One region of the Agrobacterium sp. fls2-241-TYG-188a genome, then DNA from elsewhere that is predicted to be linked to it. Evidence: predicted binding sites of a transcription regulator. Region 1 holds the regulator's gene; each other region holds the start of a gene.

Evidence for each region. The regulator PhoB, encoded in region 1, activates phosphate uptake and scavenging genes when phosphate is short. The targets are predictions, from matches to a motif close to TGTCATNNANCTGTCAT.
Region 2: QRN85_RS12145 (LTA synthase family protein) is a predicted target of PhoB. The motif match lies at 2,189-2,205, and genes of this name have one in related genera.
Region 3: QRN85_RS09965 (PhoX family protein) is a predicted target of PhoB. The motif match lies at 2,452-2,468, and genes of this name have one in related genera.
Region 4: QRN85_RS11960 (UDP-2,3-diacylglucosamine diphosphatase) is a predicted target of PhoB. The motif match lies at 2,023-2,039, and genes of this name have one in related genera.

Annotation. Positions count from the first base shown of each region.
Region 1 covers NZ_JARVRD010000002.1:65,592-70,427, reverse strand. The annotation lists gene QRN85_RS07175 (DUF6481 family protein) at 101-490, opposite strand; gene QRN85_RS07170 (hypothetical protein) at 529-750, opposite strand; gene QRN85_RS07165 (cold-shock protein) at 977-1,186, opposite strand; gene phoB (phosphate regulon transcriptional regulator PhoB) at 1,710-2,393, opposite strand; gene phoU (phosphate signaling complex protein PhoU) at 2,525-3,241, opposite strand; gene pstB (phosphate ABC transporter ATP-binding protein PstB) at 3,329-4,144, opposite strand; gene pstA (phosphate ABC transporter permease PstA) at 4,213-4,836, opposite strand, start outside.
Region 2 covers NZ_JARVRD010000002.1:1,116,208-1,121,043, forward strand. The annotation lists gene QRN85_RS12140 (DUF1003 domain-containing protein) at 1-95, opposite strand, end outside; gene QRN85_RS12145 (LTA synthase family protein) at 207-2,102, opposite strand; gene QRN85_RS12150 (NAD+ synthase) at 2,360-4,039, shown strand; gene QRN85_RS12155 (glyoxalase superfamily protein) at 4,080-4,457, opposite strand; gene QRN85_RS12160 (TolB family protein) at 4,644-4,836, shown strand, end outside.
Region 3 covers NZ_JARVRD010000002.1:655,512-660,347, forward strand. The annotation lists gene QRN85_RS09960 (hypothetical protein) at 193-405, shown strand; gene QRN85_RS09965 (PhoX family protein) at 484-2,391, opposite strand; gene QRN85_RS09970 (hypothetical protein) at 2,511-2,807, opposite strand; gene QRN85_RS09975 (DUF2147 domain-containing protein) at 2,910-3,248, opposite strand; gene QRN85_RS09980 (SEL1-like repeat protein) at 3,756-4,022, shown strand; gene QRN85_RS09985 (pyridoxal phosphate-dependent aminotransferase) at 4,251-4,836, opposite strand, start outside.
Region 4 covers NZ_JARVRD010000002.1:1,070,430-1,075,265, forward strand. The annotation lists gene QRN85_RS11955 (NADP-dependent malic enzyme) at 1-1,874, opposite strand, end outside; gene QRN85_RS11960 (UDP-2,3-diacylglucosamine diphosphatase) at 2,091-2,921, shown strand; gene dgcA (N-acetyl-D-Glu racemase DgcA) at 2,936-3,919, opposite strand; gene QRN85_RS11970 (ABC transporter permease) at 4,062-4,836, shown strand, end outside.

The DNA of each region.
Region 1 (4,836 bases):
GGAGGCTGGCCCCGAAGTAACGCCACCGGCGCATTTGCCGGCAGGCTGAAGCGGGACCGGGTGGCCCGCTTTATGTTTGACGAGAACGTCTGTAGCCGGATTAGCCCTGGCGGGCCTTGCGGTTGGCATAACGGCGATCGCGTTCTGCCTTGCGCGCCGCTTCGTCTTCGATGACACGCGCGATGCGGTTCTTGTCGGCCAGCTTGCGGGCATCTTCTTCGGCGCTGGCGGCGGCATCGAGTTCTGCCTGCTTTTGAGCGGCTTCTGCTTCGATGCGGATTTTCTCGTCGCGCTTTTGCTGCTCGCGTTCAGCCTGGCGGGCCCTACGGGCTTCGGCAACGGCAATCTGCTCGGCCTGCTTGGCTTCGAGCATCGGCGCTGCGGCTTCCTTGGCTGCCTTGTAGGCCTGCAAAAGTGCGGCCTTGGCGTCAGCAGCAGCGCCGCGACGGTCGGCAACTTCGTTGGTTCTGGCGTTTCTTGTGTTTCTCAAATCTCTATTCCAGTTGAAGGGTCATTCCGATCTCGCGATCAGGACTTTTTACCGCGTTTTGTGGGCGCTGGCGGTGGGTTCAGGCTATCCTGCAATTCCTTGGCAAGACGCGCTTCGCGCAAGCGTTGGGTCTTTTCATCACGCGCCTGCGCAATCGAGTTCAGTTCGTCCACGGCGTGACCGCGAGCGAAGAACTGCGTCTGCGTGGCGCCGAATGCCTTCTCAGCCTGCTGGCGAGATTTGCTGTGTGTTTCGGACATGGATTTTCCTTCCTGTCGCTTCGGCTGAGATCGGGATCGATTTCAAAAAAATGCCGATGCGGAGTGGATTGGGTGGCCGGAGGCGGATTTCGCAAATGAAAAACGCTCTGGCGCATGTGCCGAGCTGCGGCACAAAAAAAGGCCAGGCAACGTGCCTGACCTCGGTTGGTCTCATACTTTCGACAGTGCCAGTACATCCGTGGTCAAAGGAAAGCAGATTCCGTATTTAAGCAGCCTGGAGATTGCAAGCCGACATTTTGCCCGACTTGTTGTCGCGCTCAAGGTCGTAGCTCAGCTTCTGGCCTTCAACGATTTCGCGCATACCTGCACGCTCTACAGCGGAGATGTGTACGAATGCGTCCGTGCCGCCGTTGTCTGGCTGAATGAAGCCGAAGCCCTTGGTGGAGTTAAACCATTTTACTGTGCCTGTGGTCATAATGAACCCTTTCAAAGCATAAGTGATAGATCACAGAACTGACGCCCTGTGTGCGAGTATAGCGATTTTTTTGAAGGAAAGGGTTAGTTCAAAACGCGGTGCTAATCGCGCGGCAACCAAAGCTCAGCAAGCAAAATATCGATGACCAATTGATAGAGGGTTATTCCCTGATAGTCAAACCTTAAATTACAGATAATTGAAATTCGCTTTTATCTTGCAACGTAAAGGCACGGTCAGAAGAATAATTACCCGTATCGCTATTTCAATTTCCGCAATGTCCCTGCCTGTTGTTTTTACTCAGAAAAATCGCTTGGAAAAGGAAATCCCGCCCTACCCTTTTTCGCACCCGAGGGCGAAGTTTGGAGCCGCCGCCAGAACCTGAGAATTTATCCTAGCGATGAACGCAAACGACGGTTCCCTCGGCGGCAGCTGTTCGATCCTGGCATAAAACAGGAAACGCGCGCCGTGTTCCAGCCAGAACATCCTGCGCGCGTTGTGCTTCAAAAGGGTGTCGAAAGGCCCGTCAGGCTTCCATGGAATAGCCCGCGCCGCGCACGGTGCGAATGACATCCTGCATATTGGAGAAGTTGAGCGCCTTTCTCAGACGGCCGACATGAACGTCCACGGTGCGTTCATCCACATAGATATCGTGACCCCATACGCCATCCAGAAGCTGCGAGCGCGAGAAGACGCGACCGGGGGAGACCATGAGGAACTCCAGCAGGCGAAACTCGGTTGGCCCCAGACGCACTTCGCGGGTCTTGCGGTGCACGCGGTGGGTTTCGCGGTCGAGTTCGATATCGCCGCATTTCAGGACGGAGGACAGAACTTCCGGGCGGGCACGGCGCAGCATGGCCTTGACGCGTGCCATCAGCTCTGGGGTCGAAAACGGCTTGACCACATAGTCGTCAGCGCCGGTCGCCAATCCCCGCACGCGCTCGCTCTCCTCGCCACGCGCCGTCAGCATGATGATCGGCAGGCGTTCGGTTTCCGGGCGCATTCTTAAGCGACGGCAAAGCTCGATGCCGGAAACGCCCGGCAACATCCAGTCCAGGATCAGAAGATCCGGGGTGCGTTCCTGCAAGCGGATTTCCGCCTCGTCGCCACGGGGAATGGTGTCGACGTCATAACCTTCGGATTCCAGATTGTAGCGGAGAAGAACGCTGAGCGCTTCTTCATCTTCGACAACTGCGATTTTCGGCACCATGGATTTGAACTCCGCCAGTCTGACCAGAGCGCAAGGCGTTCTTCGGGGCGCATTGCGGCCGCTCTGGCATGTTGATCGACACATCGGGCCGACCGAAGGTCATGTTCGACCTTCGGCGCCGATGCTGCAACTCACTCGGTTACTGCGCCAAGCGTGTTGGAACTATCGTCCTTCGGACGCTCGCCTTCCGGCTGGCTGCCGGTGGTCATGTAGTAGATGGTTTCGGCAATGTTGGTTGCGTGGTCGCCAACGCGCTCGATGTTCTTGGCGCAGAACAGGAGATGCGTGCAGGTCGTGATGTTGCGCGGATCTTCCATCATGTAGGTCAAGAGCTCGCGGAACAGCGAGGTGTACATGGCATCGATCTCTTCATCGCGCTCGCGGATGGCCTGGGCCTTTTCCGCCGAACGGGTGGAGTAGACGTCAAGCACTTCCTTGAGCTGCACCAGCGCCAGTTCCGACAGGTGCTCCAGACCGCGGGCCAGCTTGCGCGGAACGCCGGTACCGGCAACCGCGATGACGCGCTTGGCGGTGTTCTTGCCAAGGTCGCCCACGCGCTCCAGATCGGCAGCGATACGCAGCGAGCCGATGATTTCACGAAGGTCGGCAGCCATGGGCTGACGCTTGGCGATGGTGACGATGGCCTTGTCGCCAATCTCACGCTCGGCATGATCGAGGATCGTGTCGTCGGATATGACCTTCTGGGCAAGTGCTGCGTCGGAATTGACGAGCGCGCGCACCGCATCGGCGCACATCTGTTCCGCCAGACCGCCCATTTCGGCGATGCGGCGGGTGAGGAACTTCAGCTCCTCGTCATAGGCGGACATGATATGGGAATGTGTCGGCATGTACGAAATCTCCAGTTTCGATGCGCTGGCCCGCAAGCCCGGACGGGCTCAAGCGGTGCCACGCGAATGGTTTCAACCTGCGGCAGATCAGCCGAAGCGGCCCATGATGTAGTCCTGCGTGCGCTGGTCATCCGGGTTGGTGAACATCTTGTCGGTGTCGTTTTCTTCGACCAGATGGCCCAGATGGAACATGGCGGTGCGCTGCGAGACGCGGGCTGCCTGCTGCATGGAGTGGGTGACGATGACGATGGTGTAGTTTGCGCGCAGCTCGTGGATGAGTTCTTCCACCTTTGCCGTCGCAATCGGGTCCAGCGCCGAGCATGGCTCGTCCATCAGGATGACTTCAGGAGACACAGCAATCGCGCGCGCAATGCACAGACGCTGCTGCTGGCCGCCGGACAGGCCGGTGCCTGATTCATGCAGGCGATCCTTGGCTTCGTTCCACAGACCGGCCTTCTGCAGGCTGGACTCGACGATCTGGTCCATATCCGCCTTGTTGCGGGCAAGACCATGGATGCGCGGGCCATAGGCGATGTTTTCATAGATCGTCTTGGGGAATGGGTTCGGCTTCTGGAACACCATGCCGACGCGGGCGCGCAGTTCCACCACGTCGATGGACTGATCGTAGATATCGTCTTCATCGAGCGTGATCTTGCCCGTGACACGGCAGCCGTCGATCGTATCGTTCATACGGTTGAGCGTGCGCAAAAAGGTGGATTTTCCGCACCCGGACGGGCCGATCAACGCGGTGACCGTGTTCTCGCGGACATTCAGGTTCACGTCGTAAAGAGCACGCTTCTCGCTGTAATAAACGGAAACGTCCTTACCAATCATCTTGTATGTTACATCATTCATTTTCTTGTCCAGCGCCTTCTCAACTGCTGCTTCCGACAACATATTCATAATTAAAGCTCCCGGTGTTTGTTTTATCGCATTTCCGGACGAAAAACCGGTCGGCACGTTGTGATGGCCTACCAGCGACGCTCGAAGCGGCGACGCAACAGGATTGCACCCACATTCATGACGATGAGGAACATAAGCAGGATGATGATGGCGCCTGACGTTCTCTCGACAAAGGCACGTTCCGCTTCGTTCGCCCACATGTAGATCTGCACCGGCAGGGCCGTGGACGGATCCATCGGCGTTGTCGGATAATTCGCGACGAAGGCGACCATGCCGATGAGCAGCAGCGGTGCGGTTTCGCCAAGGGCATGTGCCAGGCCGATGATGGTGCCGGTAAGAATGCCGGGCATGGCCAGCGGCAGCACATGGTGGAAAATGGTCTGCATCTTGGATGCGCCAAGGCCCAGAGCCGCAGCGCGGATGGATGGCGGCACCGCCTTCAGCGCCGCGCGGGTGGCGATGATGATGGTCGGCAGGGTCATCAGCGTCAGCACGAAGCCACCGACCAGCGAAGCCGAGCGCGGGAAGCCCATGAAGTTGATGAAGACCGACAGGCCAAGCAGACCGTAAACGATGGACGGTACGGCAGCCAGATTGTTGATGTTGACTTCGATGAGGTCCGTCAGGCGGTTCTTCGGTGCAAACTCTTCCAGATAGATGGAGGCGGCAACACCGATGGGCAGCGAAAGGAC
Region 2 (4,836 bases), 1.1 Mb from region 1:
TGGTGAGCTATATCAACAATGCGCTTCTCCACCTCGCCAATGTCCCGGGAGGAACGCTTGAAATGCGAGGTGATATAATCCGGAATAGCTGCCATTCTGGTCTCCAGCCTTACATGAACCGCCGGGAGCCAAAGTCCGGCGCGGATCAAGAGATAAGCTGGCACGAGTGTCGAATTCAAATGAATTCGGCGGTGTTCAGGATGCCGTCAGCCAGAGGGATTGCCACTGTTCAACCAGTTGAAGCCCGGGAAAAACCGCTCCTTCGCAAACTGCTTGCCAAACATCATGTCGAACTGCAATTGGCGATATTCAGATATCGGAGCGGGTATCTCGCTTGGCCCTGTCAACCAGTCGGGCAACGCAGAGCCGTCTCTTTCCATCAGCATATGCCGATCAATCACGGAGTATGATGCCTGCACCTTGCCGAGAACGCCCGTGTAAAAGGGATCGCCAAGGCCCGCCGTCTTCAAGATGTGGTAGGGCAGCAAGGCCGGGCTGACGGTACCAATGCGGTTATGAAGTCCTGTTCTGGATGACCAGACCACGAGTGGTGTCTCGTGCTCCTTTTTCATCGTGTCCAGCGGCGCGCGGCGGGTCGCCACCATCTCCGGCATATAGCCGCTTTCCACATAGACGTGTCCGAGCGGCGGGAGGTGGTCTCCAAACAGAACGACAATGGTGTCGCGTTCACGGTTCTTTGCCCAGTCGATCAGCCTTGCGAAACTGGCGTCCGCCTCTGCCACGCCCTGAGCATAGGTCGCAAGCGATACGGCTGCACCATTAGAGAGAGCTCCCGTCACGCCAACGGATCTATCAGCATATCGGTCAGCCTCGTAGGGGCCGTGTCCCTGAAGGGTGACAGCGAATAGAAACAGAGGATTGTCCGCTGCCTCCACCGTCTGAATGATTTCCGTTGTGAGGGCCGCGTCTGAAGCAAAAATCCCGCGCTTTTCCATTGCTGGCAGCGTTTCTTCCGAACGGAATTCCTCGAAGCCAAGCGATTTGTAGACTTCGGCGCGGTTCCAGAACCAGGATTGGAACGGGTGTAGCGCAATCGAGGAATAGCCCTCGCTGCGAAAGAAGGTCGCGAGGGAAGGCACGTTTCGGCGAATATATTGCTGGTAGGGAATGCTGCCATAGGGCAGGAAGGCATTCGAGAAACCGGTCAGCGCCTCAAACTCGACATTGGCAGTCATGCCGCCGAATTCGGGCGAGAAAACATGGCCGGATTGTCTGGAGCGTATCGAAGGCATCGGATCTCTGGACAGAGCCACATCAGGAACCCGGGTAGGGTCCCAGAGCGACTCACTCATGATCATGATGACATCCGGCCGCGTGCTGTGGTTCACGGCAAAGGCAGAGCCATCTGAGGGGATGTCTGCGATTGTGTTTTCACCATAGCCTGCGGGTGCGGAGACATTCGCCATGGGAATGTTGAATGTGAAGGCAAGCAGGAAGCCGTTATGCCGGTAATTCTCCTTCTGATCCCACATCATGGGAAGGATGTTGAGCCGGTCACGCACCCAGGAATAGTGCGAATATTCCATCAGCGAACCAAGCCCCGCCAGCAGGGGAAGCGCGAGCACCAGCCGAAGGAAGCGTGCTTTTACCGCCATCGCCGGGGTATACATGCGAATAAAGCGCCAGATCATCACACCGGATGCAACGGCCAGAACAAGGCCTGCCGCGAGTGCGACCGCGGTAACGGGCTGGGCTTTCAGCATGGCTGGCAAAAGCTGTAGGATTTGCCGCCCGAACAACAGATCGGAGGGGTAGAGCGGATCTGAAAGATAAAGCTGCTTTTGATGCGACATGAAGGCCGTGACCAGCAGAACCGGCGCGGCCACCAGTAGCGATTGATAGTGTCTGCCGAACAGCGCATCGAGTGCCGTGAGGCAAAGCATGACCGCGACCAGAGTTGTGAAACCGGGGCGCGCTGGTGAAAACAGGAACGTGCCGATGTCATGCAGCGAGCCTCGCGCAATCCACTCCATGCAGACAATCAGCAGCAGGGCAGCAAGCGCGAGATTCAGAACCGGATAGAGATCGCCAACAACTCTGTCCGGGTTGCGGGTCAAAGGTTTTGAAAGGACGAGCTTCATCCTTTCGGCAACCGCTCTGGGCACCGAATTCCTCAATTTTCAACTCCGGCAGTATGTCTGCGCCCGTGAATCAGGCGTCATGAAAGTGTCATGTAACTGTCACATAAGCGGGGTGAATGCGACATGAACTATGCGGAATCCACAGGTGCCCGGAATAACCTTTGCGTGAGGCGCATTGCCAATGTCTGGTCGCCGTTTTTTAAGCCAGTTGAACAGCTTGCGTTGCGCACCGGACGGGAGCGCGGTAAATGAGAGTCATGAGCCAAGTACACACCAATCCCAATGTTCTGCGAATTGCCGTCGGGCAGTTCAACCCAACCGTCGGCGATGTCGCGGGTAACCTTGCCAAGGCACGTGAAGCGCGTGCCGATGCGGCTGCCCAGGGCGCGGACCTGCTGCTCCTCACCGAGCTTTTCATCTCCGGCTATCCGCCGGAAGATCTTGTCTTGAAGCCATCCTTCCTCAAGGCCTGCCTGAAGGCGGTGGAGGAACTGGCGGCTGAAACGGCAGATGGCGGTCCGGGTGTCATCATTGGCTTCCCGCGTCAGGGCGAAACGGGACGGCACAATTCCGTCGCGCTGCTGGATGGCGGCAAGATCGTTGCGCTGCGTGACAAGGTAGATTTGCCGAATTACGGCGAGTTTGATGAGAAGCGCGTCTTTGCCGAAGGCTCGATTTCCGGCCCCTATAATTTCCGGGGCGTGCGTATCGGCATTCCCATCTGTGAGGAAATCTGGAACGATTTCGGCGTCTGCGAAACACTGGCCGAAAGCGGTGCGGAAATTCTGCTGGTGCCGAATGGCTCGCCCTATTACCGCGGCAAGGTGGATGTGCGGCATCAGGTGGCGCTGCGACAGGTCATTGAGAGCGGCCTGCCGCTCGTCTTCGCCAATCAGGTTGGCGGACAGGATGAGCTTGTTTTCGATGGCGCAAGCTTTGCTTTCAACGCCGACAAGACGCTGGCCTTCCAGATGAGCCAGTTCGAAAGCACCCTTGCGGTGATGGACTGGAAACGCACGGAAAAAGGCTGGCATTGCAGCGAAGGACCCTTCTCCCAGATACCCGAAGGTGAGGAGGCGGATTACCGCGCCTGTATGCTGGGCTTCCGCGATTATGTAAACAAGAATGGCTTCAAGAGCGTCGTGCTGGGCCTTTCCGGCGGCATCGATTCGGCCATCTGCGCCGCCATTGCGGTCGATGCGCTGGGTGAGGAGCGGGTGCGCTGCATCATGCTGCCGTACCGCTACACATCAGACGAATCGCTGAAAGATGCGGCGGAATGCGCCAAGGCACTCGGTTGCCGTTATGACATCGTGCCGATCGCCGAGCCGGTCGATGGCTTCATGACGGCGTTGACGGAGCTTTTCGAAGGTACCGAAGAGGGCATTACCGAAGAAAACCTGCAAAGCCGCGCCCGTGGCACCATTCTCATGGCTATCTCCAACAAGTTTGGCTCCATGGTGGTCACAACCGGCAACAAGTCCGAGATGTCAGTGGGGTATGCCACGCTGTACGGCGATATGAATGGTGGCTTCAACCCCATCAAGGACCTTTACAAGATGCAGGTCTACGGCATCTCCAAATGGCGTAACAGCCATGTGCCGCCGGGCGCGCTCGGTCCTTCCGGTGAGGTCATTCCCGCCAACATCATCTCGAAGGCCCCCTCTGCAGAGCTTAGACCCAACCAGACCGACCAGGATTCCCTGCCGCCTTATCCCGTTCTCGACGATATTCTCGAGTGCCTTGTTGAACTGGAAATGTCGGTGGAGGAGATTGTGGCGCGCGGACATGATGTCGCGACCGTGCATCGCATCGAGCACCTGCTATATCTGGCCGAATACAAACGCCGCCAGTCTGCGCCGGGTGTGAAGATCACCAAGAAGAATTTCGGTCGCGACCGCCGCTATCCGATTACCAATCGCTTCCGGGACCGGTAGCGAATTGAGCGGCGCGTCATGAACCGCGCCGCTCCTCTGCCTAGATGACTTGCGCCACATCGATCCGGTTTCCGTCCGGATCCTCGAAAACGAATGCCCGCAAGCCGTAGTCCTTTGTTTCCAGTCTTTTGATGATCCGTAATCCGTAGTCACTGCAAAGGCGGTGGATTGCATCTACGTCGCCTACCAGCATGTGCGCGACGTTGAACGGCGCAGATTTGTGAGCTGGCTGCAATGTCAGATGCAACTCGGCGTCATCTCGCTTCAAGATCATGAAGCCGACGGGATTTCCGTTCTCGAACGTCTTTTGGAAGCCGAGTATGTTGGCGTAGAAATCGTGAGCTTTCTGGATATCCTTGACAGGAAGCATTGGCGCCACTCGGCCAAAGCGGATGGGTTGATCAGCGATGGTCGTCATCGCGGAACCTCAATATTGGGAAAAACCGGCTCAGAGAATGCGGGCGGTGCCGCAACGCTGCCGTCTTCCGTTTTTAAATTTACAGGACGGTGCCTGCGGCAATAGAGTCATATCCATCATCCTGGCTGATGCAAACAGGTTATCGACTTTTGCCCGTCCAGGATCCGTAATCTAGTGGGAGTCACGATGCGCAGTTCCGTCGAAATCTTCAACATCCGCACCCGGCAGAACCGGGTCATCTGGCAGACGTCGGAACTGTTCGAGGCACCGAACTGGTCGCCGGACGGGTCTTACCTGCTGCTCAACAGCAATGGTTTGCTTTATCGGTTGTCACTCGGTGGTGAAGCAGTGCTGACGCCTGTCGACACGGGCTTCGCCA
Region 3 (4,836 bases), 590 kb from region 1:
CACTGGCCGAGCCTTCCCGACAGACATCCGATCAAGCCATGGGCGTGAGTTGCTGAAACGGGTTTTCAAGGCTAGGAACGCTCCTGGCCCACATCGAAGCGGCCTTCATTCATGCGCGGCGGGAGGCGTGACGCGGATGGACATTCATATGATGCGTTAGGAAATACTGTGAAAATCATAAAAGTGCTGACGATGATTCTGGTCTTCGTCGTGGTGATCGTCGGATACCGCTGGTACGGTTACGTCACCAACACGGACAGCCCCTATAATGAAGTCGGCATCGAACTGAACAGCCGTATGCCGGGCCCGATCAACAAATGGGGTTGCGACAAGCTTCACCAGACATTCGGCAATGTCCTGCCGCCCTATGGCTGCCAGGCCGGTGACGGCACGCAGTGGCTCTGAAGGGTCATTGAAGGTTTTTGAGCAGACACAAAAAAGGCGCCGCGTAAACGGCGCCTTTTCCGATTTTGAGAGGCCGGATCAGCCGATCATGGCGTTGTCGTTCCGCTTGATGGCAACGACGGTCGAGCGCGGCAGCTTGCCTTCGCCATCCGGGAAGGGAGCGTCGGGATGCTGGATGCCGACGAAGTGGGTGCGCTTGTCGGCAGACCATGTCTGGCCGGTGACTTCTGCGCCCTTCGGTGCCGTCAGGAAGCGCTCGATGCGACCGGAGACGGGGTCGCCCGCCAGCATCTGGTTGTTGCCCTGTCCTGCATACTGGCCCTCATTGGTGTCTTCGCCATCTGTCTGGATCCAGAGCAGGCCGGTCGAATCGAACATCATGCCATCGGGCGAATTGAACATGTTGCCCGAATTGATGTTGGACGAGCCCGCATAGGCATCCTTGTGAACATCCGGGTTGCCGGCCATGCAGAACAGGTCCCACTTGAACTTGCCATCGGCATGGTCGTCATTTGCGGGATACCAGCGTACGATCTGGCCGTATTCGTTCTTTTCGCGCGGGTTTGCGGCGTTGAGAGCCATGGCATCGCCGCCGCCATTGGCGCGCAACTTGCCGTCCTTGGTCACGCCGCGGTTGCTGTTGTTGGTCAGCGCGCAGTAGGCTTCGATGGCGACAGGGTTGATGGCGACCCATTCAGGGCGGTCCATGGTGGTTGCGCCCACCTTTGAAGCGGCCTGACGGGTGAAGACGCAGATTTCATCCATCTTCATGCCGGTGGATTCGGGCGTCAGCGCCACCCACTCGCCATTGCCATCATCGTTGAACTTGGCGACGTAGAGCGTGCCTTCGTCCAGCAGTTTCGACGTATCGCCACCTGGCACGTAGATGCCGTTGGATACGAACTTGTAGAGGAACTCGCCACGCTCATCGTCGCCCATGTAAACGACGACACGGCCATCGCGCGCCACGACGACGGCGGCGTTCTCGTGCTTGATGCGACCAAGCGCGGTACGCTTGATTGGCGTCGACGATGCGTTGGACGGATCGATTTCCACGACATAACCAGCGCGGCGCGGCTCGTTCGGGTTCTTGGAAACGTCGAAACGCTCATCGAACTTCTCATAGCCGTAGCGGGTTTCGGCGGCGATGCCGTAACGCTTGTAGTCGTCGGGCATCTTGAAATCGGCCACGGTGGAGCCGAAGTAGCCGTTGAAGTTTTCTTCGCAGGTCAGGTAGGTGCCCCACGGTGTGCGGCCCGCGCCGCAATTGTTGAAAGTGCCAAGACAGTCGATACCCTTCGGGTCGGCTGCCGTCTTGACGAGCTCGGAACCGGCGGCAGGGCCGGACAGCTTCATCGGTGTGTTGTGGTGAATGCGGCGGTTGAACGGGCTGCCGACGACGATCTCCCAGCCGTCCTTGCCTTCAGCCACTTCCATGACGGTAACACCCTGCATATGCTGCAGGATCTTCACCTCGTCCAGATTGGCTGGCATTCCCTTTTCGCGATGGGGCAGGTTGGTTTCGTTGTTGACATATTCGTGGTTGACCGCGATCAGCTGGTGGCTGCCAACAACGAAAAGCTCCATGCCATCGGTGTTTTCACCAAAAACCTTGTCCGAGTTTTCAAGGCTTACACCCTTGACCGGATCGATATCCTGCACGTTGGGGAACAGCGGCTGGCCCCACTTTGCAAGCGGCTTCCAGCTATAGCCTTCCGGCACATGGATGGTGTTGTCGGTGGCAGCGGCTACAGGCTTGAACGGAAAACGCGAGGCTTCCTGTGCCTGGGCAGAGGTGGAGCTGGCGAGATTGCCAAGCGTGCCAAGAGCGGCAGCGGCAGAACCAAACGCCAGAACGCCGCCCAGAAAACCGCGTCGTGAAATAGCCGATTCAACAACGCGGTCGAAATCGGTAACGGCAGGCGGTGGGTTCTGAAGTTCGTCCCACTCATCCCAGCTTAGCTTGCTTGTGTCGATGTTGGTCATGGCGCTCTCCGTTGGCTTGCAGTTTGGAACAATTCCAGACGGGGCAACTAAAGAGAGTTTATTACATCGATATGACGGAAAAATAACGCGAATATACCCTTGGGTTGTGCATTCGCCAGCTAGGACGGCAGGTTTTGAAACGATGCCCAGATCATGAAGCCCAAAAGTACAATCATGATAAAGATATAGAACGGGCGAAACAGATAAAACCGCTCCCAGTTGGTCAGGTTCAGGTTGTAGACGGTAATCTTCTCATCGATCTTCAGCCTGTCCAAATTGCTGTCGATGGAAAAATCCCAGCCGTTCTGCTTATAGAAATAGTACTCTCTCACCTGCGTCGCGATCTGGTGCAGGATCAACAGGGAAAGCGCGCCGAGTGCTGCCGCTTTGATGAGGATTTCAAAAACTATCATCATCTTGGATATGAAGACCGTCCAGATCGCTCATTGTGTTTAAGGCATTGGTGCCTCATTCAAACAATGTGGACGAAGCCTCGCCCCGTCCACATCGTCCACCGATTACAGACGCGACCACGTCTGCGACTTGCACAGAACTTTCAGCACGCAGCCCTTCATGCTCAGCGAGCCACCGGAAACGGTGCCGGTGCCGGCATAGGTCTTGTCATTGGCGGGATCGGTAATCTCGCCGGAATAGCTATTGCCCTTGCCGCTCATCTTGCCAATCTGTTTTCCGGCGTGCTTGCCGGTTTTCAGCGTTACGCAGAAAGCTGAACCGCATGGGGCGATCACGGCGGTCTCGCCGCTGGCCGTTTTCCAGTTGCCCTCGATAGCCTCCGCTGCATAGGCACTGCTGCCCATCAAAAACGCGGCAGCGGCAAGTATCGTCATTCTCTTCATAGGGACCTCCCAATCCTGCTGTGGCCAAACCTTCACGTCGCGCAAGATCCGGCATCCGCATCTCCTCACGCGGACGCCGCAATTTATAGTTTACGTGAACGTAAAAGGAAATATGGATCTTCGCAAAAACCTCGGCTTTTCGCGGTCCGGACCTCGTAAAAACGATCATCGCAAAAATGCCTGTTTGAGACGTGGTTACGAAAGGGTTGAATTCCATCCGTAAACTTTTCGTAAAATTGTCCGCAAAGTCCTTAATTTCCGGGGGCTGTGATATTTAACAAAAACCCAACTTTACCAATCGTTTGGACTTTGTTTGGCTCCCATTAATCATGGATTTTAAGCGCCCGTTGAAGCCCGTTTGGCATAGTGGGGACATCGAAAGAGCAGAGCAAATCTGCCAACGGAAAAGGCCAGAACAAGCCGCAGAAGACGGCAAGGCCGGAACCGAAAAAGCCTCCGAAGAGGGGCGCTGACACGACGCTAACGGGCAAACAGGGATTAGAAAAAATGGCACGCTTTGAAGTTCGCGATATCGAAATGGCAGTCGCCGGTGGCCAAAGCCGCGCGGACGTCTTCTGCAACCTCGGCCTGATCTATGCGACAGGCCGCGGCTGCCCGGTGGACCTCATCGCTGCCCATAAATGGCTCAACATCGCCGCTATCAAGGGTTCGGAACGGGCAGCCTCGCTGCGCGCCGATCTGGCCCGCAACATGACCAAGGCAGACCTCGCAACGGCACTTCGCGCCGCCCGCGACTGGATGACTGCACACTGACAAAACCGCGCCGGGGCAACTGACGCGCAACAAAAAGACAGAGCGATCGACAGATCGCCATTTCTTCCGGCTGGTTCCTCCAGTCCTGGCCGGACCATAAAAAGAATAACCCCGTACAGGGAACAGCCAGATCCACGCTGAACATCAAACCGCGACCGGCAGAAACAAGGCCGGCGCGGTTTCTCTATTTTTGTTGGCAAGATGCTTGGCCTGAGCGCTTGGGGTTCATCAACCCAATGTCTTCAAAACCTTCGGCAGCGCTTCGGCAAAAAGATTCAGCTTGCTATCCGGCGCTGCGCTGACGCGGATGCAACGGTTGAGTGGTTCCACACCGGGCATTCGGATGAAGACACCGTGTTCCATGAGCCCATCAACAATGGCCTTGGCGTAGACCCCATCCCGCCCACAATCGATTGCCACAAAATTTGTTGCCGAGGGAAGGGGGCGCAGCCCGTTCTGCCGCGCTATGGTGGCAATGCGTTCACGGGCGTTGGCGATGCGTTTGACCACATCGCGCAGGTAAGCCTGATCCTTTAGGGCCGCCAGTGCGGCGGCCACGGAAACGCGGGACATTCCGAAGTGATTGCGGATCTTGTCGAAAGCCTGCGCATTGCCCAGTGTGCCGATTGCGTAACCGACGCGGGCGCCCGCCAGCCCATAGGCCTTGGAGAAGGTGCGCATACGCAGAACATTCGGCATCCCGATCATGGCGCGCACACTGGGGATGGCGCTTTCCGGTGCTGTCTCGCAATAGGCTTCGTCCAGCACCAGCAGACAGGTTTCTGGCAGAGCCTTGGCGAAGGTCAGGACTTCG
Region 4 (4,836 bases), 1.0 Mb from region 1:
AGTTCAGCGATGTCTTCCGACGTCGGTTCGTAATTTACGAAGGTATCCGTAAGGAACAGCGCACCCTGTTGTGTGATCAGCAGGCTGAGGCCTCCAAACGTATGTGCGCCTTCCTGTTTGCCGATGATCTGGTTGACGTCGCGCAGATGTCTGTCGAAACGGCCTTCCAGACCGCAGATCAATGCGTCTGCCTCACCGCGCTTGACGGAGAGAGCACCGATGACCGTGCTGTTGGTACGAACGATTGTGCGGGCAGCTTCCGGGTTGATACCGGCGCGACCGACAAGCGCAAAATAGTCATCGACATAGTCGCGGTAACGTGGATCGTCTTCCGGGTTCACGACGGCAAAATCGGTGTTTGGCCGAATGCGAAGACCGAACCGCTTCAGACGGGTTTCGATGATCTGCGGACGACCGATGAGGATCGGGATGCCAGTACCTTCTTCGAGCAACACTTGGGCAGCACGCAGCACACGTTCGTCTTCGCCTTCCGCAAAGATGATCCGCTTTTTCTCGGCTGTCTTCGCCAGGTTGAAGATCGGCTTCATGATGAAGCCGGAGCGCCAGACAAAGCGGTTCAGCTGATCGAGATAGGCGTCAAAATCGGTAATCGGACGGGAGGCGACACCGCTTGCAGCCGCTGCCCGTGCGACAGCCGGAGCAATACGCAGGATCAGCCGCGGATCGAACGGCGAGGGGATGAGGTAGTTCGGACCAAAGATTGGTGTCTCATCGCTGTAAGCTTTCGCCGCAACTTCAGAAACTTCCTCACGCGCCAGTTCAGCGATTGCGTGAACGGCAGCCATCTTCATTTCTTCGTTGATGCTTGTCGCACCACAATCCAGCGCGCCCCTGAAAATATAGGGGAAGCAGAGCACGTTGTTGACCTGATTGGGAAAATCCGAACGACCGGTGCAAATCATGGCATCCGGGCGGGCCTGGCGGGCAAGTTCCGGCATGATTTCGGGTGTAGGATTGGCGAGCGCCAGAATAAGCGGCTTTTCAGCCATGCGCGCCAGAAGTTCCGGTTTCAGCACGCCAGCAGCTGAAAGGCCGAGGAAGACGTCAGCGCCATCGATGGTCTCGTTGAGCGAGCGCTTGTCGGTCGTCTGGGCGTAGACTTCCTTCCACTCGTCCATGAGCGTGTTACGGCCATCATAGACAAGGCCCTCAATATCGTGAACCCAGATGTTCTCGCGCTTGGCGCCGAGAACGACCAGAAGATTGAGGCAGGCGAGCGCGGCAGCGCCCGCACCGGATGCCACGATCTTGACGTCGCCGATCGATTTTCCGGCGAGTTCGAGCGCGTTCGTAACCGCCGCAGCCACAATGATGGCCGTGCCGTGCTGGTCATCGTGGAACACGGGGATGTTCATCTTCTCGCGGAGCTGACGTTCCACTTCGAAGCACTCGGGCGCCTTGATGTCTTCCAGATTGATGCCGCCGAAGGTCGGCTCCAGTGCAGAAATGGTGGAAACCATGTCGTTGATGCCGGGCGCATCGATTTCGATGTCGAAAACATCGATGCCGGCGAATTTCTTGAAGAGGACCGCCTTGCCTTCCATGACGGGCTTGGAGGCCAAAGGTCCGATGTTGCCGAGGCCGAGGACCGCCGTGCCGTTCGAAATCACCGCAACCAGATTGGCACGCGCCGTGTATTGAGCCGCCGTTTCAGGATTTTCGTGAATGGCAAGGCAGGGTGCTGCAACACCGGGTGAATAGGCAAGCGCCAGATCGCGCTGGTTTCCAAGGGGCTTGGACGCCTGAATTTCAAGTTTTCCCGGGCGCGGGTAACGATGATAGAAAAGCGCCTGTTCTTCCAGATCCGCATTGGCGTTTGTGTTTTGCGTCTTGCCCGTATCCTGAGAACTCATTCTATCCACCGCTTATTTCAAGTTTCTTGGAGGCCTTTGCATACAACAATCGGCCCAGCCGTACAGCCGTTTATTTCATTCGGGAGGCGCAAAAACGGTAGTTTAGGTATCTCGGAAAAATGCAGCGTGATGGTTGTAAATCTCGGTCTGTCATCTTGCTGAAACACGAGTCTGGTTTTGCAGAGAGGAAAGTTGCCGAGACGGGGGAAGAATTCCATGGCCGCGCAAACCGAAGCCAGACAGTTCAGAACGCTTTTCATTTCCGATGTGCATCTTGGCTCTAAAGCGGCCAAAACGGATTTCCTTCTGGATTTCCTGCGCCATCATGAGGCCGATACCATCATCCTCGTTGGCGATATCATCGATGGCTGGCGTCTGCGCCGCAGCTGGTACTGGCCACAAGGCTGCAATGATGTGGTGCAGAAACTTCTTCGCAAGGCCCGCAAGGGAACACGCATCGTCTATATTCCCGGAAATCACGACGAATTTCTTCGCGAGTTTCCCGGTACCCATTTCGGTGGGATCGAAGTGGCAGAGCGGATGATCCATGAAGCCGCCGACGGCAAGAAGTATCTTGTCATCCACGGCGACGAATTCGATGTCGTGGTGCGCAACGCAAGGCTTCTGGCCTATCTCGGCGATTGGGCCTATGACGCAGCCATTGCGCTGAACGTGGCAATTGCCGCTGTACGCCGCCGCATCGGCCTTCCTTACTGGTCCTTCTCCGCCTGGGCGAAGCTGCAGGTCAAGCACGCTGTCAACTTCATCGGAGAATTTCAGCGGGTGGTCGCCGACGAAGCCCGTCGCAACAAGGTCGATGGTGTCATCTGTGGCCACATCCATCATGCTGTGATGGAGGATATCGATGGCATCCGTTACATCAACACCGGCGATTGGGTGGAAAGCTGCACGGCCATCGCAGAGAATACCGACGGCTCCTTCGAATTGATCACATGGATGAAGTCCGATGACAAGACCGAGGATAACACCGTCGGGACACTTGAGCCCGTGGTCTTCCCCAAGCTCATCGATACCTATGCGGCTTGAGCGGTAGCGTCAGTTCATCCCCACAGCTCCGGCTGCGGCGGGTGAACCATCGATCCTTCGTAGCGAAGACCCGGTTCCCTGTCCCTAGCGAGCAGGAGTGGGCCGTCCAGATCGGCAAACTCGGTGTCTTGCGCCAGCATAAGGGCGGGGGCCATGCCTAAGGATGTGCCGAGCATACAGCCAACCATGATGGTGTAGCCCAGGCGCTGCGCCTCCTTTTTCATGATCAGCGCCTCGGTCAAGCCGCCTGTCTTGTCGAGCTTGATGTTGATGGCGTCATAGCGATCACGCAGCGAAGCCAGATCTTTTGTTAGATGCACACTTTCGTCGGCGCAGATTGGAACAGTCCGCTCGATGCGCGAGAGAATATCATCTCTTCCGGCTGGCAGTGGTTGCTCGATCAGCGCGATGTCCAGTTCTCTGGCAATTTTCAAGTGATGCTCGATATTGTTGTCCGTCCAGCCTTCATTCGCGTCGATGATGATGCGCGCCTTCGGAGCTGCCGCGCGAACGGCGCGCAGGCGTGCCTCGTCATCCGGTGTCCCGGTCTTTATCTTCAATAGGGGCCGTTGCGCATTGTCCGCCGCCTGGGTGGCCATGGTCTGCGCATCGCCAAGAGAAATCGTGAACGCCGTCACGATTGGCACCGGCTTCGTTGACATCAAGGTCGAAGACACGCTCTTGCCCGTAAGTTTGGCTTCCAGGTCCCACAGGGCGCAATCCACGGCATTGCGCGCGGCGCCGGGCTTCATTGCCTGTTGCAGGTCCTCCCGCGTCAGGCCTGCCGCGATCGCCTGTTCCACGCTCATAATATCCGCAAGGACCCCCTTTATCGTTTCGCCATAGCGTTGATAGGGCACGCACTCGCCGGTTCCTCGAACACCATCCTGTTCGATTGTGCAGCGCACGACATGAACCTCCGTTCGGCTTCCGCGTGAAATGGTGAAGCTGCCTGCAACCGGAAATGTTTCAGCTGTTGCTTGAATGTAACGACGCATCAAAATTAGCCTCGGGTCTGTGCATAAACTGGTAAACGAGCGAAAAAACTCCGGATTTCGCCTCCAGTGCTGTGGCTTGGTGATCCGTCACTCGATATGAATCGTTAAGAATCTTTAATAGGCTGCATGCGCTCGGAGCAAGATGCAAGAACTCGAAACACGGCAACAGGCGCAACCGGCAGCGATCTCATCCGATGAGGACGCGAGCGGCGGGGCTGTGCGCTATGCCCTGAGCGGTTCATGGCGCAACGCCAATATAGCCTCAGTTCTTTCCGACATCGAAAAGATCGAAAAATCCAACCCCTCTGGCTCCATCACCGTTGATCTATCCGATGTCGATAACATCGATACGACGGGCGCGTGGATCTTGCGCCGTATGCGCCACAGAATGGAGCAGGCCGGCACCCAGGTCTCTTTTGAGGGCAACGAGCGAATAGAGGGCATTATCAGTGCCCTGCCTGACGAGGCACCGCTTGCACCAAAGGAATCAAACAAAAAGGGCTTGGTTGAGCGAATATTCGATCCGATCGGCAAGAATGTCATTCAGGCTGGCGCGGATTTTCTGGCTGGCATGTACATCCTCGGCTCCGCCGTGCGTGGCGCGCAGATGAAGCTTGGCCGTGGCCGAGGCGTTTCGCCGGCAGCCATCGTCAACCAGATCGATCATATGGGCGTGCGTGCGGTGCCCATCATCCTGCTCATGTCCTTCCTGATTGGCGCGATCATTGCCCAGCAGGGCGCGTTCCAGCTCCGCTATTTCGGCGCGGAAGTCTTCGTCGTGGACCTCGTGGGCATTCTTCAGCTGCGTGAAATTGGTGTTCTCCTGACGGCGATCATGATTGCTGGCCGGTCCGGCAGCGCGATCACCGCTGAAATCGGCTCCATGAAAATGCGTGAGGAAATCGACGCATTGAAGG